2 regions of the Pseudarthrobacter sp. NPDC055928 genome follow, and region 2 is predicted to be linked to the other one. Evidence: predicted binding sites of a transcription regulator. Region 2 holds the regulator's gene; the other holds the start of a gene.
The links. The regulator HrcA, encoded in region 2, represses chaperone genes, less so after heat shock. The targets are predictions, from matches to a motif close to TTNGCACTCGNNNNNNNCGAGTGCNAA.

Region 1: a site for HrcA is predicted at 1,766-1,792, ahead of groL (chaperonin GroEL). Genes of this name have one in related genera too.

Annotation. Positions count from the first base shown of each region.
Region 1 covers NZ_JBHJZH010000008.1:1,780-21,087, reverse strand. Annotated here, with positions in the region: gene groL (chaperonin GroEL) at 1-1,586, opposite strand, end outside; gene ACFC25_RS11590 (ABC transporter substrate-binding protein) at 1,879-3,117, opposite strand; gene ACFC25_RS11585 (cold-shock protein) at 3,141-3,347, opposite strand; gene ACFC25_RS11580 (LytR C-terminal domain-containing protein) at 3,501-4,133, opposite strand; gene ACFC25_RS11575 (DUF3263 domain-containing protein) at 4,185-4,514, opposite strand; gene ACFC25_RS11570 (uracil-DNA glycosylase) at 4,639-5,409, shown strand; gene ACFC25_RS11565 (siderophore-interacting protein) at 5,424-6,266, shown strand; gene ACFC25_RS11560 (threonine/serine exporter family protein) at 6,272-7,759, opposite strand; gene ACFC25_RS11555 (peptidoglycan bridge formation glycyltransferase FemA/FemB family protein) at 7,794-9,146, opposite strand; gene ACFC25_RS11550 (lipid II:glycine glycyltransferase FemX) at 9,224-10,297, opposite strand; gene ACFC25_RS11545 (TspO/MBR family protein) at 10,453-10,998, shown strand; gene ACFC25_RS11540 (L-serine ammonia-lyase) at 10,995-12,422, opposite strand; gene glyA (serine hydroxymethyltransferase) at 12,594-13,919, opposite strand; gene gcvH (glycine cleavage system protein GcvH) at 13,916-14,299, opposite strand; gene gcvT (glycine cleavage system aminomethyltransferase GcvT) at 14,354-15,502, opposite strand; gene gcvP (aminomethyl-transferring glycine dehydrogenase) at 15,513-18,413, opposite strand; glycine riboswitch at 18,600-18,698, opposite strand; gene ACFC25_RS11515 (TetR/AcrR family transcriptional regulator) at 18,817-19,308, opposite strand, start outside.
Region 2 covers NZ_JBHJZH010000022.1:44,411-53,917, reverse strand. Annotated here, with positions in the region: gene ACFC25_RS20825 (PhoH family protein) at 1-634, opposite strand, end outside; gene ACFC25_RS20820 (GerMN domain-containing protein) at 1,025-1,945, shown strand; gene ACFC25_RS20815 (16S rRNA (uracil(1498)-N(3))-methyltransferase) at 1,954-2,736, opposite strand; gene dnaJ (molecular chaperone DnaJ) at 2,739-3,866, opposite strand; gene hrcA (heat-inducible transcriptional repressor HrcA) at 3,948-4,961, opposite strand; gene ACFC25_RS20800 (DUF3097 domain-containing protein) at 5,149-5,994, shown strand; gene ACFC25_RS20795 (DUF4870 domain-containing protein) at 6,094-6,513, shown strand; gene hemW (radical SAM family heme chaperone HemW) at 6,588-7,817, opposite strand; gene lepA (translation elongation factor 4) at 7,854-9,507, opposite strand, start outside.

The DNA of each region.
Region 1 (19,308 bases), on a different contig from region 2:
GCCGGAGCGTTCTTCTCCGGCTTGTCGGCCACGACAGCCTCAGTGGTGAGGAACAGGCCGGCGATGGAGGCCGCGTTCTGCAGGGCAGAGCGGGTCACCTTGACGGGGTCATTGATGCCGGCAGCAAGCAGGTCGACGTATTCGCCGGTTGCAGCGTTCAGGCCATGGCCTGCGGGCAGGCCGCGGACCTTGTCCACAACAACGCCCGGCTCAAGGCCAGCGTTGAAGGCAATCTGCTTCAGCGGGGCGTCGATGGCAACGCGGACGATGTTGGCGCCCGTTGCTTCGTCACCGGTCAGGTTCAGGTTCGCGAACGCCTTGGCGCCAGCCTGGATCAGTGCAACGCCACCACCGGCGACGATGCCTTCTTCAACGGCAGCCTTTGCATTGCGGACAGCGTCCTCAATGCGGTGCTTGCGTTCCTTGAGCTCAACCTCGGTTGCGGCACCGGCCTTGATGACTGCAACGCCGCCGGCCAGCTTGGCCAGGCGTTCCTGCAGCTTCTCGCGGTCGTAGTCGGAATCGGAGTTTTCGATCTCGGCGCGGATCTGGGAAACGCGGCCAGCGATCTGGTCGGCGTCGCCGGCACCTTCAACGATGGTGGTTTCATCCTTGGTGACAACAACCTTGCGGGCGCGTCCCAGGAGTTCCAGGCCAGCGGTCTCCAGCTTGAGGCCAACTTCCTCGGCAATGACCTGGCCGCCGGTCAGAACGGCGATGTCGGCCAGCTGAGCCTTGCGGCGGTCGCCGAAGCCCGGAGCCTTGACGGCGACGGACTTGAAGGTGCCACGGATCTTGTTGACGATCAGGGTGGCCAGGGCCTCGCCCTCGATGTCCTCGGCAATGATCAGCAACGGCTTGTTGGACTGCATGACCTTTTCCAGGACAGCAACCAGTTCCTTGACGTTGGAGATCTTGGAGTTGACGATCAGGATGTACGGGTCCTCGAGGACCGTTTCCTGGCGATCGGTGTCGGTGACGAAGTACGCGGAGATGTAACCCTTGTCGAAGCGCATGCCTTCGGTGAGTTCAAGCTCCAGGCCGAAGGTGTTGGACTCCTCGACGGTGATAACACCTTCCTTGCCGACCTTATCCAGGGCCTCGGCAATGAGGGCACCAATTTCGTCGTCACCGGCAGAGATGGAAGCCGTGGCGGCGATCTCTTCCTTGGTTTCGATTTCCTTGGCCGAAGCGAGCAGCTCCACCGTGACGGCTTCTACAGCCTTCTCGATGCCGCGCTTGAGGGACAGCGGATCGGCGCCGGCCGCGACGTTGCGCAGGCCTTCCTTAACCAGTGCCTGGGCGAGCACGGTGGCCGTGGTGGTGCCGTCGCCAGCGACGTCATCAGTCTTCTTGGCAACTTCCTTGACCAGCTCGGCGCCGATCTTCTCGTAAGGATCGTCCAGCTCGATCTCCTTGGCGATGGAAACACCATCGTTGGTGATCGTGGGGGCGCCCCACTTCTTTTCGAGGACGACGTTGCGTCCACGCGGGCCGAGGGTGACCTTAACGGCGTCGGCGAGGATGTTCAGGCCCCGCTCAAGGCCGCGGCGTGCCTCTTCATCAAATGCAATGATCTTGGCCATAACGGCAGTAGTCCTTTCGGGACAGACGTTAAGAATGAACCCACCGAAGTGCCCGCGACGGACGATCCTTCGCCCTCGGCCTCTGTACGCCTCAGGTTCCCGATCTCACTCCAGTAAGTATTTCTTTCGCTCCTCGACCGGCGCCTGGGCTTCGTAACCGGCCTGAGCCGGGCGTCGCTTTAGCAGTCGGTACGTAAGAGTGCTAAGTCAATAATTAGCACTCCATAGGTGAGAGTGCAAGCGAATAGTCCCGAAAACCAGTGCCTGCGGGGCCTCGTTTCGCTCCCGGCGATCAGCCTGCGGCCCGACCCGCGGATTCACGACCGCTGAGCTTTGCCCTGTTGTCAGCTCCGTACGTGAACACCATAAAGTTCGCAGAGGTGATGTCGCCGTTGGCGTCGAAGCCGATCGGACCGGATTGGCCGTCGTAGTTCGCGGCACCTGCGGTCTTCAGCGCTGACACGCAGTCCTTATAGGACTGGCAGGGTGCGGCCTTCGCCGGTTCCGCGCCGGGGACCGTGCCTCCGGAGACAGCTATGAGGTGTGCGGCTATTGATCGGCCGGCGTCGTCGTCGGCTGCCGCGGCCGCCAGGACAGCCAGCGTCACGGCGTCGTACGTCTCAGCGGCGAAAGAGGTGTCCTTCAACCCAGGATCGACCGCCAGCAGGCGGGCCTGGAAGTCCGCGGAGGGGAATACGCCGGGCACCACTGCCCGTGCGCCGTCGAGCGCTTTTGACCCCAACCCGGAACCATACTGGGCGAAAGCGCCGTCGCTGAGGATGACTTTACTGCCGGACAGTCCAGCGTTGTTCAGCTCAGCGATGGCCCCCTGGGCGCCATCCCGCGCAATGAGCACCACTGCATCCGGGGCCGCTTTCCGGGCAGCAGCTGCGGCCCGTTGGGCATCGCCGGGCTCGAACGCTGACGTGCTGGAGGTTTCCACGCCTGCGTCCTTGGCCGCACTGGCCACCGCTGCGGAAACATCCTTGCCGTAGCTGCTGTCCTGGTGGACGATCGCCAGGCTCTTCGCGCCCCCGTCTTTGGCGAGCTTCACAAGCACCGAAGCCTGGGCGACGTCGGCCGGTGCAGTCCGGAAGTAGTAGCCGCCGCTTTTGTACTTACTCAGCCCTGCCGCCGAATTGGCCGGTGAAATGAGTGGAATCTTCGCGGCGGAGAGAACGTCAATGGCAGCAGCCGCGTTGCTGGAATCAGTGGGTCCAATCACGACGTCGGCCTTGGCCGCGGCCAGCTCCATGGCTTGCGCGCCGGAGTCGCCGGCGGCCCGGGGCAACAATTCAATGGGCTTGCCCTTGTGCCCGCCGGTGGCGTTGATTTCCTGCACGGCCAGTTTTGCCGCGGCCAGCTGCGAGCCACTGAGGAAGTCCCGCGTTCCGGTGCTGTCCAGGATCACGCCAACGCGCAGCGTTCCATCGCCGGAGGCTTCAACGGAGTCAAGGCGGGCATTCCCAGCAGCAGCCCCACACCCGGCCAGCCCAAGAAGGAGGGCCGCCGATGCGGGGACACGGACCAAGGAAGATCGGAAACTTACGGACTTCACTCTGCCGGCCGGACACTTTCTGCCTGCGGGCCCTTCTCGCCTTCGCCGACTTCAAGCTCCACCCGCTGCCCCTCATCGAGTGCGCGGTATCCCTCGCCTTGAATGGCGGACCAGTGGACAAAGACGTCGTCACCCGAGCCGTCCACCGTAATAAAGCCGTAGCCCTTTTCAGCGTTGAACCACTTCACGGTTCCCAGTGCCATGATGCCCACTCTTTCAGTAGCGTCCGTAAGGCCCACGCCACTGTGTGCCGCTCGTTACGGACCGAAGCCTGAAATCACTCTAGCCAATGGTCCCCGGACGAGCCGAGGCACAGGGCCGCGTCGGTGTTCAATAGTTATTCAGGTGTAACCCGTTTACTGGAAGCCCGGCCCCAGCACAACCACCAGCGGAACCTGGAAGTCGGCGCTGTCGACCATCGTGGGAATGTTCAGGAGTTCGGAGAGGGCCTCCGCGTTGGCCCTTTGTGCCGGACCAGCATAAAAAATTACCGACGTCTGCTGGGGTGCGCCACCCCAGTTTCCTACCTGGCCGAGGGTCCAACCGTCCGCCTGTACGGTGGAGCTGACCCTGCCCGCCAGGCCGGCTGTTCCGGCGGCGTTGTAGACCGCCAGGCCCTGGGTCTTGTTCACGGCGGCCTGGGAGGCCGCGGCGGAGGGTGTGGGACTCGGCTCAGGTTCGCCACTCGGTGAGGGCTCGGCGCTGGCCGTGGGCTCTGCAGTTGCGGAAGGTTCAGCGCTGGCAGAGGGAGAGGCAGCCTCAGAGGGGGCAGATGACTCCACGCTGGTGGACGCCTGGCTGCCGGCTTGGGTGAATCCCAGCTGAGGCAGGATCAGAAAGGAGACCAGGCCGACGGCAAGTGCCACAACGCCCACGGCGAGCATGGGCCATAGCCGGGGCCTGGACGGTGCCGAAGCTGAACGGTGGACGCCCTGGCGGGAGGCAGCCTCCGGAACTTTGTCGAATTCATCCCGAGCGTATCTGGTCATAGTGGAGAGACATCCTTGTTGATTGTTGCTGATGGCTCAGCACGAGCGAAGTTACGCGTCCGAACCCAGGCGACGTGCGGTGCGTGCCCGTTGTCGCGACGTACGTAGTCTACGCAATCGCTTGACGAGCATGGGATCGTGCGCGAGCGCATCCTCGGAGTCGATCAGCGCGTTGAGCAGTTGGTAGTAGTGCGTAGCTGACAGGTCGAAGAGTTCCCTGATGGCCTGTTCCTTGGCACCGGCGTACTTCCACCACTGCCGCTCAAGGGCGAGCATCTGTTGCTCCCGCTCGCCGAGCGGCGAGTCCCGGAGCGAAAAGTCAGCCAGCAGGGAGCCACGCTCGCCAGGCTCTGCCAGGTGTTCCCGGGCTGGTTCCGCCACGGCATACTCCTTCGCTGGATAAGGTTAAAAGTCTCACCCCCATGTTACGGACGAATAACAGCGTTGTCATTTACGCCGCAACGGGCTGGCAGTAGACAAACGGGAGTACTGAGACAATGGGGGCGTGTTTGATTCGGAACCCCTGTTCGAGCTGGAGCCGGAAGCGGCGGAGCCCGTCGGTTATGCCGAGATGGCTGTATTGCCACTGGACGAACTGATGGCCGCCGACTGGGCCGCTGCCCTGGCCGGGGTGGAAGATGACCTGCGTGCCGTACTGAGGTTCCTCGCTGACGACGTCGCGGCCGGGCACCAGGTGCTGCCGTCGCCGTCGAATGTCCTCCGCGCGTTCCGGCAGCCGCTGGCGGACGTCAAGGTACTGATCCTGGGGCAGGACCCGTACCCAACCCCGGGGCACGCCGTCGGCCTGTCCTTCGCTGTGGCCCCGCAGACCCGTCCCATTCCGCGCAGCCTGGCAAACATCTACAAGGAGCTCGAGGCCGATGTGGGAGTACCGGCGCGCGTGCACGGCGACCTCAGCGCTTGGGCGGACCAGGGCGTGCTGCTCCTGAACCGGGTCATGAGCGTGCGTGCCGGAGCCGCGGGTTCCCACCGCGGAAAGGGCTGGGAGAAAATCACGACGGCGGCAGTCACCGCGGTGGCCGGGCGACGGAAAGCTGACGGCAGCGCATTTCCGCTGGTGGCTGTGCTGTGGGGCAAGGACGCGGAGGCAGTCCGGCCCCTTTTGCCCGGCGCCGCGGTAGTGTCCAGCGCGCACCCGAGCCCATTGTCGGCGTCGCGCGGTTTCTTCGGTTCCCGGCCGTTCAGCCAAGCCAATGCGCTGCTGAACGAGCAAGGAAGCCCTGGCGTAACCTGGGAACTCCCGCCACTCCCTTAGCTTAGGCTTGCCTTATGAGCACCGTTCCCGCTGCCACCAGCGCCACCAAAAAGTCGCGTCCCCAAATCAACCTCACCGTGGTCCGCCGCGAGCAGCTTTCGCCGCACATGGTCAGGATCGTTGCCGGCGGCGACGGCTTCGCCGACTACGTCAACAACGATTTTGTTGACCGCTACGTGAAGATCGTGTTCCCCCAGGCAGGCGTTGACTACGCCCAGCCGCTGGACCTGTGGACCATCCGCGAGACCATGCCCCGTGAGCAGTGGCCCTTCACCCGGACCTACACCGTCAGGTGGGTGGACTCCGTGGCACAGGAGTTGGCCATCGACTTTGTGATCCACGGCGACGAAGGACTGGCCGGCCCGTGGGCGGCCTCCGCCCGGCCCGGCGACCCGCTGACCTTTACCGGTCCCGGCGGCGCCTACAACCCGGCGCCCGACGCCGACTGGTACCTTTTCGCCGGCGATGAAGCCGCCCTGCCCGCCATCGCGGCCTCCTTGGAAGCCCTGCCAACGGAGGCACAGGGCGTGGCTTTCCTCGAGGTTGACTCCGACGCCGACATCCAGCCCATCGCAGCCCCTGCCGGTGTCAAGCTCACGTGGCTCCGGCGCAACGGCGCACCGGCCGGCACCGGTGACCTGCTGGTGTCGGCAGTCGCTAACGCCGACTGGCCCGCCGTCGGCAAGGTCGACGTCTTTGCCCATGGCGAGCGCGGCTACATGAAGGGCCTGCGCGAGGTGTTCTTTGTCCAGCAGGGCCTGGACCGCAAGCAGGTTTCGCTGTCCGGTTACTGGGCCGCGGGCCGGGTCGAAGATGACTTCCAGGCCGAGAAGAAACTGCCCATCGGGCAGATTTAGCCCCGTTAGCGGCGGCGGGCGCGCCTGCGCTCGTTGCTGGCCAGGCTCCGCGTCAACGGCCTGGCCAGGGTGTCGCCCAGGACGATCCCGCCCGCAGCGCCGAGCACGATGGCGCCGGCGTTCAGCATGCCCCCTGCGCCCAGGAGGATCTCGGATTCCTCGATGGACAGGACATACATGGACCGGAAGATCGTCAGGCCCGGCAGCAGGATCAGCGCCGCCGGCACGGCGACCACCAGCTGGGGCGCACCCATCTTCAATGCCACCACCCGGGCCAGCAGACCGATCACCACGGCGGACAACGCCGGCGAGAACCTGTCGCTGATCCCCAGCGAGCTGGCGCCGAGAAGCACCAGGTACCCGGCGACGCCCACGGCAGCGGTGGGCAGGAGCAGCTTCCACGCCGTCTGTTCGGTGACCCCGATGGCCATGACAGCCAGGGCCGTGAGGACCACCAGCACCCACAGGTCATAGGCGGGGCTGAATGTTTCCGTGACGTCGATTTCCTGCATCCCCGTCATGGAACCGACCACCAACGCGACGGCAATGCCTGCCACGAGGGCGCCGAAGATCAGGACTGTGGACAGGAACCTTCCGGCGGCCGTCACCGGGAAGCCGTTGATCGCGTCCTGCACCGAGGACACCAGGCGGCCCGTGGGCAGCAGTAGCAGGATACCGCCCACCACCACGATGGCCGGCGCGGTGGTGAGGTTGAACTGCCACAGCAGCAGTGCCATGAAAGTCACCACAAACGAACACGTCGCGGTAGTGAAGAAGTCAGGTACTCGCCAACGGCCCAGCTGGCGCGACAGCAGGCTCACGCCGATGTTGACCACAAAGGCGATAGCTGAGGACACGGGACCGCCACCCAGTACGCCAACGAATGCTGCCGCGAAGACGCCGAAGGCCACGGTCACCATCCAACGTGGGAAGGGCTTGGGGCTGGTGATGGCCTCATCGAGCCGGCGGATTGCCTCGTCCCGGCCCACTCCCCCGGCCACGATGTCCGTAACGAGCTGATGGACCTTGGCCAGCCCGGCGTAGTTGTTGGTCCAGGACCGCACAACGCGCAACAGGGCTATGGGCGTCTGGTCTTTGGGCGCGTAGTTGATCCCGACCGACTGGTTGGTGATGTCCACTTCGATGTTCTTCAGCCCCAGGGCTGCCGTCACGGCGATGATGCTCGTCTCGACTTCCAATGCGCCGGCGCCATAACGGAACATGGTTTCGGCCAGGTGCAGGGCAAAGTCCAGGGTCTTGCGGGCGGAAGTGTCCACGCCTCCCACTTGGATCATGGGGTTGGCGTACGGGCTGCCTGCGAGCCTGTCCACGATACTCAGCGGCGCCGTCGGTGGGTTCTCCCCTTGGACCAGGCGCCGCAGCATCCGCTTTGCCGCGGCGTTCTGCCGGACCTGGGAGGGGGAAAGTGGCTCAGTCTTCGGCAGGCCGTCAGTGTGAGGCCTGTTCCGGGGATCCCCGGGTCGATCTGTCACGCTGGTCCTCTTCCGGGGGTGCTTATCGTGGTCTTTACGCGGTGTTTTCGGCGGGGGCTGGTTCTTCGCCGGAAGCCTGGCGTTTCAGCGGGAGCCTGCCCAGCAGCGTGCGGGCAATTGCCACCGCGGCCCGGGCGATCCTGTTGGCTTGGAAAACCAAGGGCCGCACCGGCATCACGAAATCGCCCAGCAGCTGGACCACCTCACCGCCGAAACCCTTCTTGAAGGCGTAGCCGCCGTGGCCTTCCTCGTCCTGTCCCTGGATGCCGAAGGTGCCGTAGAAGTTGTAGCGGCTGTAGCCCTTTTCCAGCGCATGGAGCATCATGCCCCAGTAGAGGGAGGTGGCCCCGTTGAAGTAGATATAGTCCTGTTTGGTGCCGCCGATGACGCACACCAGCTCGTCGCCGAAGCAGACGAAGTGGATGGCCGCCACCGTTGCCACGCCAACGGAATCCGGGAACCGCTCAATGTCCTTGAGGCTGCGCTCATAGCTGTCGACGAGGTCCTGTACCACCTTGAGGCGGTTGGCCTTCTTCTTGCTGCCGGTCTCTTCGACCTCCCGGCGGAGTTCGGCCGCCGCAGCGGTCTCGGCTTCAAGGCGTTCGGTGATGGATTTGCGGTACGCGGGGATGTCGATCTTGGCCATCATGAGCTTGGTGAACTCGGACGAAGTGGTCCGCAGCAGCTGCTCGTAGTATTCGCGTTCGCGGTAGATGAAGCCCTTTTCGTCGCCGGCCGTGCTCAGGGCGTCGTAGAACTCGTCCAGGGTTTCCAGGGTGGCCTGTTCCAGGAAGACGCCGTTCTTTTCGGCCTTCCGGATGGCTTTGCGCGTGCGGTAGCTGGTGCCCATGATGAGCTCTTCGGCGTCCGTGACGCCGTCGAGGGTCTTAATGAACATCCAGTTCACGTTGGCGAAGTTCATGTCCGAGCCCTGGTGGGCAAATCCGAGCCGCGCAAGCTCTGCTACCAGCGGGCGGTTGTCCGTGATCTCTGGGTGTTCGGCCCCGTCCTCGTCGCGTGCGACAAAGGGAAGGTTCGGGGAGATCCGCAGCTCAGCGGCTTTGCGTTCCGCTGCCCTGGTTTTCAGGAGTTCGACGACGTCACGCACCAGGGTGGAGTCCGTGTAGTCCATCAGCGGCCCCTTGGCGCACTCGCACACTGTGTACCCGAAGCGGTTGGTGGTGTAGTTCAGTTTGCCGGCGGCCACCAGTTCGCCATCACGACGGACTCCGAACAGCTCCACTGCCTGCCCGCGGGCGCGCTGGAACCGGGCGAAGTCGGCGGACTGGATGAAGTTGTTCTGCGGGTGGCTGACTGAAAAGGCCTCGAAGTCGGCGTCGCTGAGGATAGCGAACTCGAGCTCGGTCGCGGCCTTGGTTGAATTCACGGGAAAGTTCCTCACCTGTGGATGTGCTGCCGAATGGTGGCAGCGCTGAGATGTTGTGGACGGTGGTGTGTGGCGGCTCAGTAGAACTGGTTGCCGGTACGCATGGTTTCGAGGCGCCGGAAAACACGCTCGGCGCCCTTGACCCAGAGCCGGTGCCGGACGGGTGCGAGGACGAAGTCGTAGCAGCCCACAAAGTCCGTGACTGTTTTGCTGAAGCTGGTTTTGAACATGCCCATGCCGTAAAGGTTGTGGGACTTGTCCTTGATCCTGTCCGCGGGCGGGGTGCCGCAGAAGTCATACTCGGCGCAGCCGAGCTCCTTCATCCTGCGGATCGCGGCCCACTGGACCAGGTGCGAATCACCGTACTGCTTCCGGTTCTGGGTGGACCCGCCGTCTTTGTACGTCGCCTTTGCCCCATAGTTGATTACAAAGGCGCCCACGCTCGGTTTCCCGTCCTCGTAGGCGAAGAAGAAGCTGCCTTGGCCACGGTCACAGAACTCGTCCCAGAACCGGGCGTAGTACTCATAACTGCGAAGGGGCATGGACCCTTTGGCTTTGACGGTGTTGGCCATCAGGTCATAGAGGGCGCGGTAGGTCTCCGGGCCCTGCTCCCGCTGGACCACTTCACAGCCCTCGCGCTCTGCCCGGCGGATAGCGTTGCGGGCACGTGAGGAAATGGACCGGAACACCTCGTTTTCCGGCGCGGAGATGTCCAGCAGGGCTGTGGAGTCGTTCGACTGGATGTTGGGGGCCTTCACCAGGCCGGCGGAAGCCAGCTCAGCCCGGGCTTCCGGTGAGGCGACGATGTCCGGCTCCACTTTGATGGCGAAAACGTTCAGCTTCCGTGCTTTCACAAATTCGGCACAGGCGGCCAAGGCCGGTTTGAGGTCCTCCGCGGCCCGGACGTCGGGCCCTTTGATGAGGTACCAGAGACGGCCCAGCACCGGGAATTTCTTCTCCAGGACCAGGTTGTAGCTGGCGGTTCCGCTGTTCTCCAGGACCAGGAAGCGGACAGCCCAACCGTTGCCGTTCTTCACCGAAGCGTAGGCCGCAGACTGCAGCATATTGCCGCCGTTCGGGTTCGCAGTGACGTGCTTGTCCCAGTTCTCAATTTCCTCGCCTGTGGCAAAGCGGGCGGTGAATTCTCGCAAGGGGGCGTGTCCTGTCTGTTGGTCTTGTGCGCGGTTCTGTACGTGTGGCTGCGGGCAGACATGTAGCCACAAGTCTAAAGCCTGAACCGGTACGGGCTTTTCCGCGCGTCCGTGGCCGCCTTGACTCGGGGTCCACGCTTCGTAAGGGTTGACGCATGGAGCCGCACCCTGAAGAGTCCACGCCCCGCTCCGGCAACCCCGCAGGAAACTACGGACCGGGCACGCAGATTGTGGCACTCGCCATCTTCCTGGGAGCCTCAGCACTGGTGGCATGGCTGGGGGCCTTTGCCACCGTAAACAACGTCAACGGCTGGTACGTCACCGCCGACAAAGCTCCGTGGACGCCGGCCAATGGGGTTTTCGGTCCGGTCTGGACGTTGCTGTACGCGGCCATGGCCGTGGCCGCCTGGCTGGTGTGGCGCCGCCGTGTGCCGGAGTCGAGGCCGGCGCTGGTCACCTACGGTATCCAGCTGATCCTCAACCTGCTGTGGACCCCGGTTTTCTTTGGCCTCTACCCTGTGCTGGGCACCACTGCGCTGTGGCTGGCGTTCGCGATCATCCTTGCCTTGATCGTGGCTGTGGCTTTCACGGTGCTCCGGTTCGGACCCATCAGCACGGCAGCAGGACTACTCCTGCTGCCCTACATCACCTGGATCGTGTTTGCGTCATCCCTGAATCTCTGGGCGGCGCTGCATAACTAGCATTCAACAACGTTGACGGCCAGGCCGCCCATCGCGGTCTCCTTGTACTTGGAGCTCATGTCCTTGCCGGTTTCGCGCATGGTCACGATGACTTCGTCGAGGGACACGCGGTGCGAGCCGTCACCCCAGAGCGCCATCTTCGCCGCGTTGATGGCCTTGGCAGCAGCGATGGCGTTGCGTTCGATGCACGGCACCTGTACGAGCCCTCCGATGGGGTCGCAGGTGAGGCCCAGGTTGTGTTCCATGGCGATCTCCGCGGCGTTCTCCACCTGCTGCGGTGTCCCGCCCATCACCTCGGCCAGGCCTGCGGCGGCCATGGACGACGCCGACCCCACCTCGCCCTGGCAACCCACCTCGGCGCCGGAAATGGACGCCTGTTCCTTGTACAGCACCCCGATGGCGCCGGCCGTGAGCAGGAACTTCACCACGACGTCGTCGCGGTCTTCCTGAGTGGCGTTCTCCATCCCTGGGGCGAAGTGCAGCGCGTAGTACAGGACAGCCGGGATGATGCCGGCGGCACCATTGGTCGGGGCGGTGACCACCCGCCCGCCGGAGGCGTTCTCCTCGTTGACGGCTAGGGCGATCAGGTTTACCCATTCCTGCCAGTACTTGGGGTCCCGGTAGTCGGGATCGTGGTCCCGGCTTTCCTTCAGGAGACGTTCGTGCCAGTCGGGGGCCCGACGGCGGACCTTCAGTCCGCCGGGCAGCAGCCCTTCGCGCTTGAGGCTGGTTTCCACGCAACCTTCCATCACCGAATAGATGTGCAGGAGCCCTGCGCGGATCTCCTGCTCGGACCGGGAGGCGCGTTCGTTGACGAACATGACCTCACCGATGGACAGGCCCTTGGACTGGCAGCGGCCCAGCAGTTCGGCCGCTGTCCGGAACGGAAGCGGAAGTTCCTTCTTGGACTCGTCCAGTTCCTTCAGCGCGGCGTCCTCCTCGCCCTCGCGGACGATAAAGCCGCCGCCCACTGAGAAAAAAGTGGCGCTGTGGAGGATTTCGCCGTCAGAGTCCGAAACGGTGAAGGTCATGCCGTTGGTGTGCCGCGGCAGGATGGTCAGCGGGCGCAGGACCATGTCCTTCACGCCGTAGGGCAGGGGAACACCGTTCCCACCGCCAGCACCGGCCAACTGAAGCGTTCCCGTCTCAGCGATCGCAGCCAGCCGCTCCTCCACCTCGTCAGGCAGGATCTTCTCGGGATGGAAGCCTTCCAAGCCGAGAAGGATCGCCGTCATCGTCCCGTGCCCGTGGCCCGTCGCGGCGAGGGAGCCGTACAGGTCAACCCGCAGGCTCGCAACGTCCCCCAGCTTCCCTGAGGCCTGAAGCTCCTCTGCGAACACAGCAGCAGCCCGCATGGGACCCACAGTGTGTGAACTGGAAGGTCCAATCCCGATCGAAAAAAGATCAAAGACACCAACAGCCATGGTCAGTTCCTAACTAGGTAAGTGGTGGGGTTGCGTGAGCATGTCGCCAGGGCGACGGGACCGCGAGCGTCGGCGGAGCCGGGCTTTTCGAAAGCGTGCGTCAAAGCGACGAAGGAGCAGCACGCGTGAAAAGTCCGGTCCGCCGGCGCGGACCCAGCCGCAACGAGGCACTCAGGCGAGGTTGGCGACCGCGGGGTAGAGCGGGTGGGCTGCAGCAAGGGCCTCTACGCGGTGACGCAGGCCCGTAAGGTCCGTGCCGGCGTCGGCCTTCAGAGCCTCGGCGATGATGTCCGCGACCTCACGGAAGGCGGCTTCGCCAAAGCCGCGGGTGGCCAGCGCCGGGGTGCCGATGCGCAGCCCGGAGGTGACCATCGGCGGGCGGGGGTCGAACGGCACGGCGTTGCGGTTGACCGTGATGTCGATCTCCGCGAGCCGGTCCTCGGCCTGCTGGCCGTCAAGTTCGCAGTTGCGCAGGTCCACCAGGACCAGGTGCACGTCGGTGCCGCCGGAGATCACGTTGATGCCCTTGGCGGTGACGTCTGGCTGGACCAGGCGGTCGGCCAGGATCCGGGCACCGGCCAGGACGCGTTCCTGCCGTTCTTTGAATTCGGCGGACGCGGCGATCTTGAACGCCACGGCTTTTCCTGCGATGACGTGCTCCAGCGGCCCGCCCTGCTGGCCCGGGAACACGGCCGAGTTGATCTTCTTGGCGATCGCGGCGTCGTTGGTCAGGATGATGCCGCCGCGCGGACCGGCGAGGGTCTTGTGCGTGGTGGAGGTGGTGACGTGGGCGTGCGGCACCGGCGAGGGGTGCAGCCCGGCGGCCACGAGCCCTGCGAAGTGCGCCATGTCCACCATCAGGTAGGCGCCCACGGAATCGGCGATCCGGCGGAACTCTGCGAAGTCCAGCTGCCGGGCGTATGCGGACCAGCCGGCGACGATCAGCTGCGGCTTGTGCTCCTGCGCCAGGCGCTCCACCTCGGCCATGTCGATCCGGTGGTCCTCCTCGCGGACCTGGTACGGGATCACGTTGTACAGGCGGCCGGAGAAGTTGATCTTCATGCCGTGGGTCAGGTGGCCACCGTGAGCAAGGTTCAGGCCCATGATGGTGTCGCCCGGCTTGATCAGCGCGTGCATCACCGAGGCATTCGCCTGCGCACCGGAGTGCGGCTGCACGTTGGCGAACTCCGCGCCAAAGAGGGCCTTAACCCTGTCGATAGCCAGTTGCTCGATCACATCGACGTGCTCGCAGCCGCCGTAGTAGCGCTTGCCCGGGTAGCCCTCGGCGTACTTGTTGGTCAGGACCGAGCCCTGCGCCTGCATGACAGCCACCGCGGTGTGGTTCTCCGAGGCGATCATTTCCAGGCCGTCGCGCTGGCGGCCCAGTTCGTCGTCGATCTTGGCCGCGATCTCCGGGTCCAGGACGGACAGGTCCGCGTCCAGTGACGGGGAAACGACCTGCGTAAACTCCGCGGTTTCTGACGTTGCCGGGCTCACAGCTCGCCGCCGTTCTTGGACGCGTAGTCCTGCGCGGAGAGCAGCGGGCCGTCAGACTCGGCCGCCACCTTGAACAGCCAGCCGGCGCCATACGGGTCGCTGTTGATCAGTGCGGGATCTTCGACGACGGCCGGGTTGGTTTCCGTGACCTCGCCCGTCACCGGGGAGTAGAGGTCGGAGACGGACTTGGTGGATTCCACCTCGCCGCAGGTCTCCCCCGCGGTCACGGTCGAGCCGACCTCGGGCAGGTCCACGTACACAATGTCACCGAGGGCGTCCGTGGCCACGGCGGAGATGCCGATGGACACGAGGTTCCCGTCCTCGCGGGCAACCCACTCGTGCTCGTCGGAGTACTGCAGTTCTGCGGCAACTTTAGCCATGTGTTATTTCCTTAGTTTGGTTTTGAAAACTGAGAGAACGTCGGGTGGCGCGGACTACTTTTGGCGCTTGTAGAACGGCAATGCCACGACTTCGAAGGGCTCGGTCTTGCCTCGGAGGTCGATGTCCAGGGCAGTGCCGGGCTCCATGAAAGCGACGTCGACGTAGGCCAGGGCCACCGGGTAGCCCAGGCTGGGCGAGGGCTGGCCGGAGGTGACTTCGCCAACCACGGCGCCGTCCTTGAGGACTGGGTAATGTCCGCGGCCGGCCCGGCGCCCGAGTCCCTTAAGGCCAACCAACCTGCGGCCGGTGGTGGCTCCGGCACCGGCTTCCTTCTTGGCGGCGAGCGCCGCCTTGCCCACGAAGTCGCCTTCCTTGGAAAGCGCGACGACGGGTCCCAGGCCGGCGGCGAAGGGGTCGCCCTCCAGGGAGAGTTCGTTGCCGTAGAGCGGCATGCCGGCTTCGAGGCGGAGCGAGTCGCGGGAGGCGAGGCCTGCAGGCACGAGTTCCCCTTCGTCCGCGATGGCGACGATGGCCTGCCAAAGCGCGGCGGCGTCCTCGTTGGCCACGAAGATCTCGAAGCCGTCCTCGCCGGTGTAGCCGGTGCGGGCCAGCAGCAACTCCTGGCCGGCACCTGCCACCAGGAACGGGACCTCGACGGCGGCGTAGTACTTGAGCTCCGTGACCAGGTTGTGCTGGGCGGCAGGGACCAGACGTAGCAGGAGTTCCTCCGCTTTAGGTCCCTGGACAGCGATCAGGGACGTCTCGGCGGAGACGTCGTCCACCACGACGTCGAAGCCGGCAGCGCGCTCGGCCAGCGCAGCTGCCACAGTCTTGGCGTTGCCGGCGTTGGGGACCACCAGGAAGCGGTCTGTGCCGTCTTCTGCGGCAGGACGGCGGTACGTGATGAGGTCATCGATGATTCCGCCGTCCTCGTTGCAGATCAGCGAGTACTTGGCCTTACCCACGGCCATGGCGGAGATCTTGCCCACCAGCGCGTAGTCCAGGAACGCTGCGGCATCGGGGCCGGTGACCCAGACTTCGCCCATGTGGGAGAGGTCGAAGATGCCTGCCGCCCTGCGGACGGCGTGGTGCTCGGCCAGTTCGGAGCTGTACTTGAGCGGCATCTGCCAGCCACCGAAGTCGGTGAAGGAGGCGCCGAGTTTCTTGTGCTCTTCGTAGAGCGCGGTGTAGTTCTCAGTCATCGTGGAGTCCTTAGTTTTCAAACTCGGAAAGCGGCGGGCAGGAGCAGATCAGGTTCCGGTCGCCGGCGGCTCCGTCGATGCGGCCCACGGGCGGGAAGTACTTGTCCTGCTTGAGCGAGGCCACCGGGAACACGGCCTGTTCGCGCGGGTAGGCACGGTCCCAGTCGGTGCTGATGACGGCGGCAGCCGTGTGCGGGGAGTTGCGCAGCGGGCTGTCGTTGACGGTGAAGTCGCCGTGGGCCACCTGGTCGATTTCGGCCCGGATGGCGATCATCGCCGTGATGAAGCGGTCGATCTCGTGCAGGTCCTCGGACTCGGTGGGCTCCACCATGAGTGTCCCGGCCACGGGGAATGCCAGGGTGGGGGCGTGGAACCCGTAGTCGATCAGGCGCTTGGCCACGTCCTCGGCCGTGACGCCGGTCTGGGCGGTCAGCTCACGCAGATCAAGGATGCACTCATGCGCCACGAGTCCGCCTTCGCCCGTGTACAGCACCGGGAAGAAGTCGTTCAGGCGGGCCGCGATGTAGTTGGCCGCGAGCAGTGCCGACTTGGTGGCCTCGGTCAGGCCAGCACCGCCCATGAGCTTCACGTAGGCCCAGGAAATCGGCAGGACACCTGCGGAGCCGAAGCGGGAGGCTGAGATCGGGACGTCGTCGCCTTCGGTCCAGGTGGCAGCGTTGCCCGGCATGAACGGTGCCAGGTGTGCTTTTGCGGCGACCGGGCCCACACCGGGTCCGCCGCCGCCGTGCGGGATGCAGAAGGTTTTGTGGAGGTTCAGGTGCGAGACGTCGCCGCCGAATTTGCCGGGCTGGGCCAGGCCCACCAGGGCGTTCAGGTTGGCACCGTCGATGTACACCTGGCCGCCTGCGGCGTGGATGGCGTCGCAGACTTCGCGGACGTCGGCGTCGTAGACACCGTGCGTCGACGGGTAGGTGATCATGATGCAGGACAGTGCGTCCTTGTGGGCCTCGATCTTGGCGTAGAGGTCGGTGTGGTCGATGGTGCCGTCGGCGGCGGTGGCCACCACAACCACCTTCATGCCGGCCAGGACGGCCGAGGCCGCGTTGGTGCCGTGCGCCGAAGCTGGGATCAGGCAGATGTTGCGCTGTTCGTCCCCGCGGGAGCGGTGGTAGCCGCGGATAGCCAGCAGGCCGGCGAGCTCACCCTGGGAACCGGCGTTGGGCTGGATGGATACTTGGTCGTAGCCGGTGATCTCGGTCAGCTGGGACTCGAGGTCCGCGATCAGTTCCCGCCAGCCTTCGGTCTGGGAGTCGGGCGCGAACGGGTGGATGGAGGCGAATTCCGGCCAGGAGATCGCTTCCATCTCGGCGGTGGCGTTCAGCTTCATGGTGCAGGAGCCCAGCGGGATCATGGTGCGGTCCAGCGCGAGGTCCCGGTCCGAAAGCTTGCGGATGTAGCGCAGCAGCTGGGTCTCGGAGCGGTGGGTGCTGAACACGGGGTGCTGGAGGTAGTCGGAGGAACGCTCGACGGCGGCATCCAGCTCGAACGCAGGGTCGGTGCCAGCGGCCGCGTCAACAGCCTCGGCACCAAAGGCGGCCAGTACGTCATCGACGATTGCCGGCGTCGTGGTTTCATCGGTGGAGAAGCCAACAGTGTTGGCATCGATGCTGCGCAGGTTGATGCCCTTGGCTTCGGCGGCGGCGACGATCGCGGCGGCCTTGCCCGGTACCGAAACGGTGACAGTGTCGAAGAAGCTGGTGTGGAGCACGTCCAGGCCGGCGGCTTTCAGGGACGCTGCGAGGGTCCTAGCGTGGTGGTGGGCGGCCTGCGCGATCGCCTTCAGGCCGTCCGGACCGTGGTACACGGCGTACATGGAGGCCACGATGGCCAGCAGTGCCTGCGCGGTGCAGATGTTGGACGTGGCCTTCTCGCGGCGGATGTGCTGCTCACGGGTCTGCAGCGCCAGGCGGTAGGCCGGCACGCCGGCGTTGTCCTTGGAGACCCCAACGAGGCGGCCCGGCATGGAGCGCTCGAGGCCCTTCTGCACTGCCATGTAGGCGGCGTGCGGGCCGCCGTAGAACAGCGGGACGCCGAAGCGCTGGGCAGAGCCGACGGCGATGTCGGCACCCTGCTCGCCGGGAGGCGTGATGAGGGTCAGTGCCAGCAGGTCCGCGGCCACGGTCACCAGGGCACCGCGGGACTTGGCGTCGGCGATCACGGCGGAGTGGTCGAAGACACGGCCGGAAACACCTGGCTGCTGCAGCACCACACCGTTGATGACGCCGTCGGGCAGGCCCTTGGAAAGGTCAGCGACCTCCACCTCGAAGCCCAGTGCCTCAGCACGCCCCTTCACGATGGCGATGGTCTGCGGCAGGCAGTCGGCGTCCAGGACGGTCTTGCCATCGCGGGCGTCCTTGTTCTTGTTGGCCCGGCGCATCATCAGCACGGCTTCAGCCACGGCGGTGGCTTCATCCAGCAGGGACGCGTTGGCGATGGGAAGGCCCACGAGGTCCTGGACCATGGTCTGGAAGTTCAGCAGCGCCTCAAGACGGCCCTGGGAGATCTCCGGCTGGTAGGGCGTGTACGCGGTGTACCAGGCCGGGCCCTCGAGGATATTGCGGCGGATCACCGGCGGCGTCACGGTGTCGTAGTAGCCCTGGCCGATCATCTGCACGGCGGTCTTGTTCTTGGCGGCGATCCTGCGCAGCTCGGCGAGCGTCTCAACCTCGCTCAAGGCTGCTGAGAGTTCCAGCGCGGAGTCCTGGCGGATGTCCTTCGGAACCGCGGTGTCTACCAGCGCATCGACGGTGTCGTAGCCGACGGCCTTAAGCATGGCGTCGACGTCAGCCTCACGGCGGGCACCGATGTGCCTGTCAACAAAGGGCGCAGAGGCTGAAGTAGCGGTAGCTGGGGCGGCGGAGGCCGGATAGACGGTCACAAGGAACTCCATAATTCAGGCGGCGAGGGTACGCCACATCGATTCGGGTTCCTCCCCGCTCTGTATTGGACCTGAGAGTTTCCGTGCGGTTCCGCTGCTGCGGGACAACACTTGCACCGTCGGTGAGCAGACCGGTCCGGGTGTTCCGGAACGAACCGGGACACCTCAGGCGGACAGCCTGCTACTTTCCAGAGTTGCCTCGCCGCGGCGGTACATGGGCCTGAGAGATTCCTGGGGAGGATTTGCTCCTACGGCGCCTGCTTGTACCTACTAGCAGAACTCTCCCGCCGCAGATCAAAGGCTTATTCATTTGGGATTGAGATTTGGCCGGTGACAGCCATCACCAATTGTCCTATGCCGCAGGCTTTCGGGCAAATGGTGACCGCATCACCACTTTGGACCGGCCTGGCGCCACTCAGCCCCTCAGCCGCTCTACCGCTGCGAGGAGTTCGGCAACGTCACCCTGCCTGCCGTCTGCATTGCCGGACGGCCCGCTCTCCCACATGGCGTTGAAGTACAAGCCGTCCCCCATGTACAGCACGGCCTTGGCCATCGCCTTGCCAACGTCCGCCCCGATCAACTCCAGCCACTGCTGCTGGATGGCGGCGAAACGACGGCGGGCCTCCTCGTGGGCTACCTCGGCCAGGCGGGTGGCGGCAACAAACGAACGGTCCATGGGGGTGTCCGACCAGAGTGAGGACCGGATGAAGTACGCCGCGGCACCCTCAGGCGCTGCCGCCATGGCCGCAAGGTCCTCACCGGCCAGGCGGTCCAGGCGCTCAAGGGTTGCGGTGATCAGCGTTTCCTTGTTCGGAAAGTGATACAGCAGGCCGCCCTTGGACACCCCGGCCTTTTTGGCAACTGCATCGAGGGTGGCAGCACGCTCCCCGACGTCGATGAGGAGTTC
Region 2 (9,507 bases):
AGGGGTCGATTTTGTCGCTGAGCGTGCCGGGCAGGAAACCAAGCCGCTCCCCCGCTTCGACGGCCGGCCTGGTGAGGATAATACGGCTGACTTCCTTCTGCTGAAGCGCCTGGACGGCCTTCGCCATGGCGAGGTAAGTCTTGCCGGTTCCGGCAGGACCGATGCCGAAAATCACCGTGTTGGCGTCGATCGCGTCTACGTAGTTTTTCTGGTTCAGCGTTTTGGGCCGGATGGTCCTGCCCCGGCTGGAAAGAATGTCATGGGTTAGGACATCGACCGGGTTTTGCAGGGACTGGCTCCGCAGCAGCGCCACCAGTTGCTGCAGCACTGCGGGGCTGATCACCGTGCCACGGGCTACCAGGCCCCGGACCTCCTGTAGCAGCCGCATGATCCTGGGGACATCGGCCGCCGGGCCGCTGATGGACAGTTCGTTGCCCCGCACATGGAAATTGACGGCGGGAAACTGTTCTTCGATGAAACGCAACGCCTCATCGTGGCTACCGAGCGACTGGACCATCTGATCGGAGTTATCAAAGACAACCACCTCCGTCCGGATGCCGGGAAGGGTGTGGGGAAATTCTCCTGCGGTGCGCTCAGTGTTCAGCCGGCGCTTTCCGTTAGCTGATTCAGTCATGGTGCTGGCCCGCAGGCCTATGGTCCCCTCCAGTTCAAGTACGTAATCCCGCAGACCGCCGCGGCGTGTGGTCCCGCCCGTCGGAGGTCTCCGGATTCATACCATCTTACGCCAGCGCGCCGCTGTCAGCGGCTGGGGGCAGCCTTCCGCCAGTGCCGGAACGGCCCATGTGGGCGGGAAGTTGCCGTCATTAGGTATCAACTTCATATCGGCCTCATATCGTTCCCGTTGCAGTTGTACCGGGCAGCCGCCTTGCGCCACCGAGGCGACTTTCCTTATGCAATGCTGGAAATTCAAGGCCGTCCGGGGACCGGCTGCATCATCGCTGCCAGGAAGGATAGTGCCATCACCGTGCCGGGACCAGAAACGCCCCTTGCCTTGGGTACTGCCCTGGGGCGCATCCGCTCCACCGCCCTGCTGAGCCTCCTGCCTGCCGTCCTGATCCTCACGGGCTGCATCGCGGAGCCAGGGCCGGAGCCCACTGTGGTGCAGAATTCAAGCCAGGGCACCGAAAACACCTCGCCAGGGGTGTCGGCCACCAGCGCCCCGCTCGAGACCACACAGTCATCGAACAAGGCACCCGTCTATTGGATCGGCCGCAGCAACAGCAACGTTTTCCTGTACCGCGAGTTCAGGGACGTGCCCGAACAGGAAAACCCGGTTACAAGGGCGCTGCGGGCCATGATGTCTGACAAACCGCTGGACCCGGACTTCTTTACCCCATGGCAGAACCCCAAGAAACTGGCCACGTCGATCTCGGGTAAAAACGTCATCACAGTGGACGTCTCGGAGGATGCCTTCAACAGCAACCTCGACGCCGACATGGCCGGCCGGGCCATCCAGCAGCTCGTCTATACGGCCACGGCGGCCGGGGCGAGTTCCGGGCTCATTGACTCCGGCCAGCAGATCCAGGTGATGATCCTCGTCGACGGCCACACGGACTATCTTGCTTTTGACCACGTGCGCCTCGGCACGCTCATGTCCCGGAGCCCGGGCATGGTGGCGCCGGTCTGGATTATCGATCCGCAGGAGAACGTGGAAGTCGCCGATGGCAGCGTGAAGATTACTGGCCGCAACACCCTGGCCGGTGGCAAGCTCCGCTGGCGGATCCTGCGCGAGGAAGACAACGGCGACAAGACGCCGTACCTGACCGGGGAAACCACGGCCGCGACCGAGGCCGCCCAGTCCGGAGTTTTTACCTTGGCCTTAACCCTCACACCCGGCAACTACGAGCTTCGCGTCGCGCAGGCGGACACCTCAGGAAACGACCAGGAGCTGAACGTTGATACGCGCAGCTTCAGCGTGCGCTAGCTCGACTGTCAGAGCTCAGGTGCGGACCAGCGGCCCAACACATCGCTGGCCAGGACGACTGCAGCGGGTCCGGCGGTGGACGACCTGAGGACGTGGTGCCCCAGAAGCGCCGTTACGGCACCGGCACTGCACAGCCTGGTCACTTCACGCGGACTGATCCCGCCTTCCGGTCCCACAATGAGCAGGATTTCGCGGGTTTCACTGCCGTTCGCAGCCGCCTGCCAATTCTCCAAAACGGACCGTAACGGCCGGACAGCGTCCTCGTGCAGGATGATTGCGAGATCGGCCGCGCCGGCAGCCGCTGCCAGTCCGGGGGTTTCGACGGCGGCGCGCACCTCAGGAATCCAGGCCCGCCGGGCCTGCTTGGCCGCCGCCGTCGCCACCGACTGCCACTTGGCATGTGCCTTGGCTGCCCGTTCACCCTTCCACCTCACGATGGACCGTTCGGACTGCCACGGGATGACCGAATCAATCCCGAGTTCGGTGGCAGTTTCAACTGCGAGCTCGTCTCGGTCGCCCTTGGCCAGCGCCTGCACCAGGACAAGCCGGATGGCGGGCTTTTCTTCGACCGTCAGCGCCGAACACTCCACTGTCAGCTCCAACGGCGACGCCGCCACGACCGTGCCGGTCAACCGCTTGCCGGCCCCGTCTGCGATGTCCACGGACTCGCCGGGGGCAAGCCGCTTGACCGTTACCGCATGCCGCGCCTCAGCCCCTTCCAGGACAAAGTGGCCCCCTGGGACCATGTGGTCCAGCGTCCCGGGAGCGCTAAAGAAAACCGGATTGCTCACCCCTACAGGTTACCGAGCCGGTCCCGCAGCTTGGCAAAGACGCCGCCGCTGGCCGCGAGTTTGCCCTCAGTGAACTGCTCGCCGCGAAGTTTCGCCAGTTGCCGCAACAGGTCTTCCTGCGCCGAATCCAGTTTGGCCGGGGTCTCCACCTGAAGGTGTACCTTGAGGTCGCCGCGGCCATATCCGCGAAGGTGTGTCACGCCCAGGCCGCGAAGGGTGATGATCTCCCCTGACTGGGTTCCCGACTTGACGTCGATTTCCTGCAGCCCGTCGAAGGTTTCCAGGGAAAGTTCGGTTCCCAGCGCGGCAGCGGTCATGGGGATGTTGAGCGTTGCATGGAGGTCGTCGCCGTCACGTACGTACGTGGCGTCGTTGTTGACCCGGATCTCAACGTACAGGTCACCGGCCGGGCCGCCGGCCGGGCCTGCCTCGCCCTGGCCCGACAGCTGGATGCGGGTCCCGGTGGCTACGCCTGCAGGGACCTTGATGGTCATTGACCGCCGGCTACGGATCCGCCCCTGCCCGCTGCATTCGTTGCAGGGGTCCTTGATCACGGTGCCGAAGCCTTCGCAGCTGCCGCAGGGGGCGGCGGTCATGACCTGGCCAAGGATGGAGCGGACCGCTCTCTGGACCTGGCCACTGCCGCCGCAAATGTCGCAGCGTTCCGGGTGGCTTCCCTCCCGGCAGCAGGAACCGTTGCACGTGGGGCAAACGACGGCGGTGTCCACCTCAAGCTTTTTGTTGACCCCGAACACGGCGTCGCGGAGTTCGATCCGGACACTGATGAGGGCGTCCTGGCCGCGCCGGACGCGTGAAGCCGGACCCTGCGATCCGCCAGCGCCGAAGAAGGTATCGAAGATGTCCTGGAAGGCGAAGCCCTGTCCGGCGTAACCGCCGCCGCCGAAGCCGTTGTCGGTACCGTTTTCGTTGCCGGTGGTGTCGTAGACCCTGCGTTTCTGCGGGTCGGAGAGTACCTCGTAGGCGTGGGTCACGGCCTTGAAGCGGTCCGAGGCATCCTCACCGGGGTTGACGTCCGGGTGGAGCGTGCGGGCCAGCTTGCGGTAGGCCTTCTTGATCTCTTCCCCGGTGGCTTCCGGCGAGACTCCAAGGACGTCGTAGTGGCTGCTCAAAGTTCGTATCTCTTCCTGTTTGTACTGCTGCAGTCGGACTGCTTGTACTGCTCTTGTTGCCTGGGGCCCGGCCAGGTGCTGTCAGGGGCCCAGAATCCTCGAAAGGTAGCGGGCCACGGCCCTGACTGCTGCCATGGTGGTGGGGTAGTCCATACGGGTGGGACCGAGCACCCCGATCTTGGCTGTGCTGTCTGGGCCGTAGGCCGTGGCGACCACCGACGCTTCGGTGAGCCCGTCGTATGGGTTTTCGCGGCCGATGCTGACCGTCACGCCGCGGGGATCCTGTGCCATCTCGCTCAACAGGCGCAGCATGACCACTTGTTCCTCAAGCGCTTCCAGCACCGGGCCGATACTCAGGGGAAAGTCGACGTTGGACCGTGCGAGGTTGGCGGTGCCGGCCATGACCATGCGGTCTTCGCGGCTGCTGTGGGCAAGGACCTCCAGGCCGTGCGCCAGGGCCTGCGCAGCCTGCCGCTGTCCTGGGCCCAGGCCGGAAACAACTGCCGGCAGCGACTGGGTCAACTGGCTCAGCGGCGTCCCTGCGAGCGAACCGAGGAACCGCCCCCGGATACCTGCCAGGGCGTCGTCACCAAGGTCCTGCCCGACGTCGACCACTTTCTGCTCCACCTTGCCGGTGTTGGCGATCAGGACAACAAGGACCTGGCGGGGAGCCAGCAACACGAACTCGATGTGCCGGATCGTGGCGCGGCTCAGGTGCGGGTACTGGACCACAGCTACCTGGTTGGTCAGCTGCGACAGCAGCCGGACAGTGCGCTCCAGGACGTCGTCGAGATCGTCCGGGCCCTCCAGGAGGGTCTGGATGGCGCGGCGTTCTGCCGGTGACAGTGGCTTCATGGCCGAAATCTGGTCGACAAACAGCCGGTAGCCCTTGTCTGTGGGGATGCGTCCGGCGCTAGTGTGCGGGGCGGTGATGAGGCCGTCGTCCTCAAGGGCTGCCATGTCGTTGCGGATCGTGGCGCTGGAGACGCCCAAATGGTGGCGTTCGACCAGCGCCTTCGAGCCCACAGGTTCGCGGGAGTGCACGTAGTCCTCAACGATGGCACGCAGTACTTCAAGTTTGCGCGGCTCGCTCACACTCCACCTCCATCCATGGTCACAGGCCGCCGGTTTCCCCGGCGCGTGCACCGGCCGCCGTCTTGGCGCGGCTTAGCACTCGACATGCCTAAGTGCTAACAGTCTAATATGACTCACCCCGTTGTTAGCATTGGTACCGCTCCGGGCGAAATTCCGGGCCAGGATCTAGGCAAGGCGGAACACATCCATGCAGTACCAGAACTGGGGTCCCCGGGAGATCGCCGCCCCCGTGAGGAATCAGCTCCCTGAAGTCCCGGTAGAGCGCGGCATGGTCCTGGAAGAGGTCCAGTCCGGCTGGGTGGGCGCCGTCACGCGGGTCGAGAAGTCAGGCGGAATGCATGTGGTTGCCCTTGAGGACCGGCGGGGCAAATCAAGGTCCTTCCGGCTCGGATTCGGTTTCCTCTTGGAAGGACAGCCGATCCGACTGATGCCCCCGGCGCCGCGGCAAGCCACCGCCCCGGCCGGGCGGACGGCCTCGGGCTCGGTCCGGGTAGCCGGTCAGCGCGCCCAGGTGGCCAAGGCCAGCAGGATCTGGGTGGAAGGAAAGCACGACGCCGAACTGGTGGAAAAAGTCTGGGGAGACGACCTCCGGGTGGAGGGCATCGTCGTCGAGCCTTTGCATGGAATCGATGACCTCGCTGCGGCCGTGGCAGACTTCGCGCCGGGGCCGGGCCGCCGGCTTGGAGTGCTCGTTGACCACCTGGTTCCCGATTCCAAGGAATCGCGGATTGCGGATGCCGTGATGGCATCCCCGGGCGCTGCCGGCAATGTCCTGATTGTGGGACATCCGTACGTTGACGTATGGCAGGCCATCCGGCCTTCCGTGCTGGGAATTGAAAGGTGGCCTGTGGTCCCACGTGGCCAGGACTGGAAGACCGGCATCCTCGCGGCGTTCGGTTGGCCGCATTCCACGAAGGAAGATATCGGTCTGGGCTGGCAGAAACTCCTGGGGGCGGTCCGCAGCTACGCAGACCTTGAAGCCTCGCTGCTGGGCAGGGTTGAAGAGGTCATCGACTTCCTCACCGTTCCCTAGCAGTATTCTTGGTACTGCAGTTGCCAGTGCGCTTGAGCCCGGCACACTGTAACTTTGAATGTTCTACCCCCGCACCATTGCTTTTCGAAGGAAGACACCGTGGCAGAAAACGCACACGAACACAGGGACAACCAGAGCGGCCAGGGCCACTCCGAGTACCATGGCGTTCCAGCAAATGCGCTGCCGCTAACGGCCAGCGAAGACCGGCAGTGGGCAACCCTGGCGCATTTCGGCGGCATCCTCGGGTGCGTGCCGTCGCTGCTGATCTACCTCATCTTCCGGGAACGTGGGCCGTTTACCGCCCAGGAATCCAAGGAGGCGCTGAACTTCAGCCTGCCGCCCACCATCGCGGCCGTTGTGGCCAACCTCTTGGTGTTCATCCCTGTGGTCGGCAATATTTTCGCCGTGATTGCCACCCTCATCTGGATCGCATTGACTTGCTACTCCGTTGCCGCCGGCATCCACGTGAACCGGGGCCAGCCGCACCGCTACCAGTACAACCTGCGGTGGATCAAATAAGGGTCAGCTTCCGCTGGCTCCGCTAAGCGGCGTCAGGTGGTCCCGAGCCGGGCTTGCAGGAAGCGACCCCCGCGTCAGTCCGGCAGGATCCTGCGGACCACGGCGTCAGCCAGCAGACGGCCCTTCAGCGTCAGGACGAGGCTTCCCTGAAAGGCGGAGGCAGGGTCCACCAGCCCGTCGGCGATGAGTCCGGCCACTTCTTTCCGGCCTGACTCCCCCAGCGAACTGATGCCTACACCTGAGACGAGCCGTGCCTCAAGCATGATCCGTTCCATGTCCCGGGTGCCGTCGTCGAGCGTTTCCCGCCCTGCTGCCGGCGAGAGCCCTTGAGCCAACCGGCCGGCGTAGGCGGTGGGGTGCTTGACGTTCCACCAGCGCACGCCGCCCACGTGCGAGTGGGCTCCGGGACCGATGCCCCACCAGTCGTCGCCGCGCCAATAGGCCAGGTTGTGCCGGCACGCCTGCTCCGGCGTCCGTGACCAGTTGCTGACTTCATACCAGCTCAGACCCGCTTCGCGAATCAGCTGGTCCGCGAGTTCATACTTGTCCGCGTGGTCGTCGTCGTCGATTCCGGGGACTTCACCGCGGCGGATCTGGGCTGCCAGCTTGGTACCGTCCTCCACGATCAGCGCGTAGGCGCTGATGTGATCAGGCTGGTACGACAGGGCCGTCTCAAGGGAGTACCGCCAGTCGTCCAGTGACTCTCCCGGTGTGCCGTAGATCAGGTCCAGGCTCACAGCCAGTCCGGCGTCCCGCGCCCATTGCACCACTTGCGGCACGCGGCTGGGGGTATGGGTCCGGTCCAGGACCTTCAGCACATGGGGCACGGCGGACTGCATTCCGAAGGAAACCCTGGTAAATCCGGCATCCTTGAGGACGGCAAGGGATTCCGGGGTGACGGAGTCCGGGTTGGCCTCGGTAGTGACCTCAGCGCCGGGCTCCAGGCCCCACTCGCCAATGGCAGCGCCGAGAATTCGGGCCAGGTCCCCGGCCGGAAGCAGCGTTGGCGTCCCGCCGCCGAAGAACACGGTGCTCAGCGGCCGGTCCGGAATTCCGGAGTTCCGCAGCACTGCTGCTGCGAAGTCCACCTCTGAGACGGCCGTGGCGGCGTAGGCATCCTGCGACGCGCCGCCTCCCAACTCTGTGGCCGTGTAGGTGTTGAAGTCGCAGTATCCGCAGCGGACCGCACAGAACGGAATGTGCACGTACAGCCCGAAAGCCCGGTCCGCCGAACCTTTCGCTGCCTGGGCGGGCAGCAGACCGTCCGACGGCGCGGGGTCGCCGAGGGGAAGAACGCTAGGCACGGGTGCGGCCTCCGGTGGTTCCGGCCACGGTCATCACTACTTCTTGGCCTTGTCCTTGGACTCGTCGGTGGTCAGCGCGGCAATGAAGGCTTCCTGCGGGACCTCTACGCGGCCCACCATCTTCATGCGCTTCTTGCCTTCCTTCTGCTTTTCCAGCAGTTTGCGCTTTCGGGAAATGTCACCGCCGTAGCACTTGGCAAGAACGTCCTTGCGGATGGCCCGGATGCTCTCCCTGGCGATGATCCTGGAACCGATGGCAGCCTGGATGGGCACCTCGAACTGCTGGCGGGGAATCAGTTCGCGCAGCTTGGTGGTCATCATTACACCGTAGGCATAGGCCTTGTCCCGGTGCGTGATGGCCGAGAACGCGTCCACCTGCTCGCCCTGGAGCATGATGTCCACCTTCACGAGGTCGGCTACCTGCTCGCCGTCCGCTTTCCAGTCCAGTGAGCCATAGCCGCGGGTCTTGGACTTGAGGATGTCGAAGAAGTCGAAGACGATCTCGGCCAGTGGCAGGCGATACCGGATTTCCACACGGTCCTCGGACAGGTAGTCCATGCCGCCCATCACGCCGCGGCGGCTCTGGCACAACTCCATGATGGCGCCCACGAACTCGTTCGGAGCCAGGATGGTAGCGGAAACCATCGGCTCACGGACTTCGGCGATCTTGCCAGAGGGGTATTCGCTGGGGTTGGTCACATGGACAACCTTCTTGTCCTCCAGCGTCACCTCGTATTCCACGTTGGGGGCTGTGGAGATCAGGTCGAGGTTGTATTCGCGTTCGAGCCGTTCCCTGGTGATTTCCAGGTGGAGCAGCCCGAGGAAGCCCACGCGGAAGCCAAATCCCAGAGCGGCGGACGTTTCTGGCTCATACACCAGTGCGGCGTCGTTGAGCATCAGCTTCTCCAGCGCATCGCGGAGCACCGGGTAGTCCGTGCCATCCAGCGGATACAGGCCGGAGAAGACCATGGGCTTGGCATCCGCATAGCCGGGAAGGGAATCAGAGGCAGGCTTGGCAAGGTTGGTGACGGTGTCGCCAACCTTGGACAGCCGGACGTCCTTGACGCCGGTGATGAGGTAGCCGACTTCGCCAACACCAAGGCCTTTGGACGGGGTGGGTTCCGGGGAGCTCACGCCGATCTCGAGGAGTTCGTGCGTGGCCCTGGTGGACATCATCTGGATGCGTTCGCGGGGGTGCAGCATGCCGTCGACCACGCGGACGTAGGTGACCACGCCGCGGTAGGTGTCATAGACCGAGTCGAAGATCATGGCGCGGGCGGGGGCGTTGGCATCGCCCACGGGTGCAGGCAGGTCGCGAACGATTTTGTCCAGCAGCGCCTCGACGCCCATACCGGTTTTGCCGGAGACACGAAGCACGTCGTCGGGGTCGCCGCCGATCAGGCTGGCCAGTTCCGCGGCGTACTTTTCGGGCTGGGCAGCCGGGAGGTCGATCTTGTTCAGGACCGGGATGATGGTGAGGTTGTTTTCCATCGCCAAATAAAGGTTGGCAAGGGTCTGGGCTTCAATGCCCTGGGCCGCATCAACAAGGAGCACCGCACCTTCGCAGGCCGCAAGCGAGCGGGAAACCTCATACGTGAAGTCCACGTGGCCGGGGGTGTCAATCATGTTCAGCGCGTAGCTGGTGCCATCAAGTTCCCAGGGCATACGGACGGCCTGGGACTTGATAGTG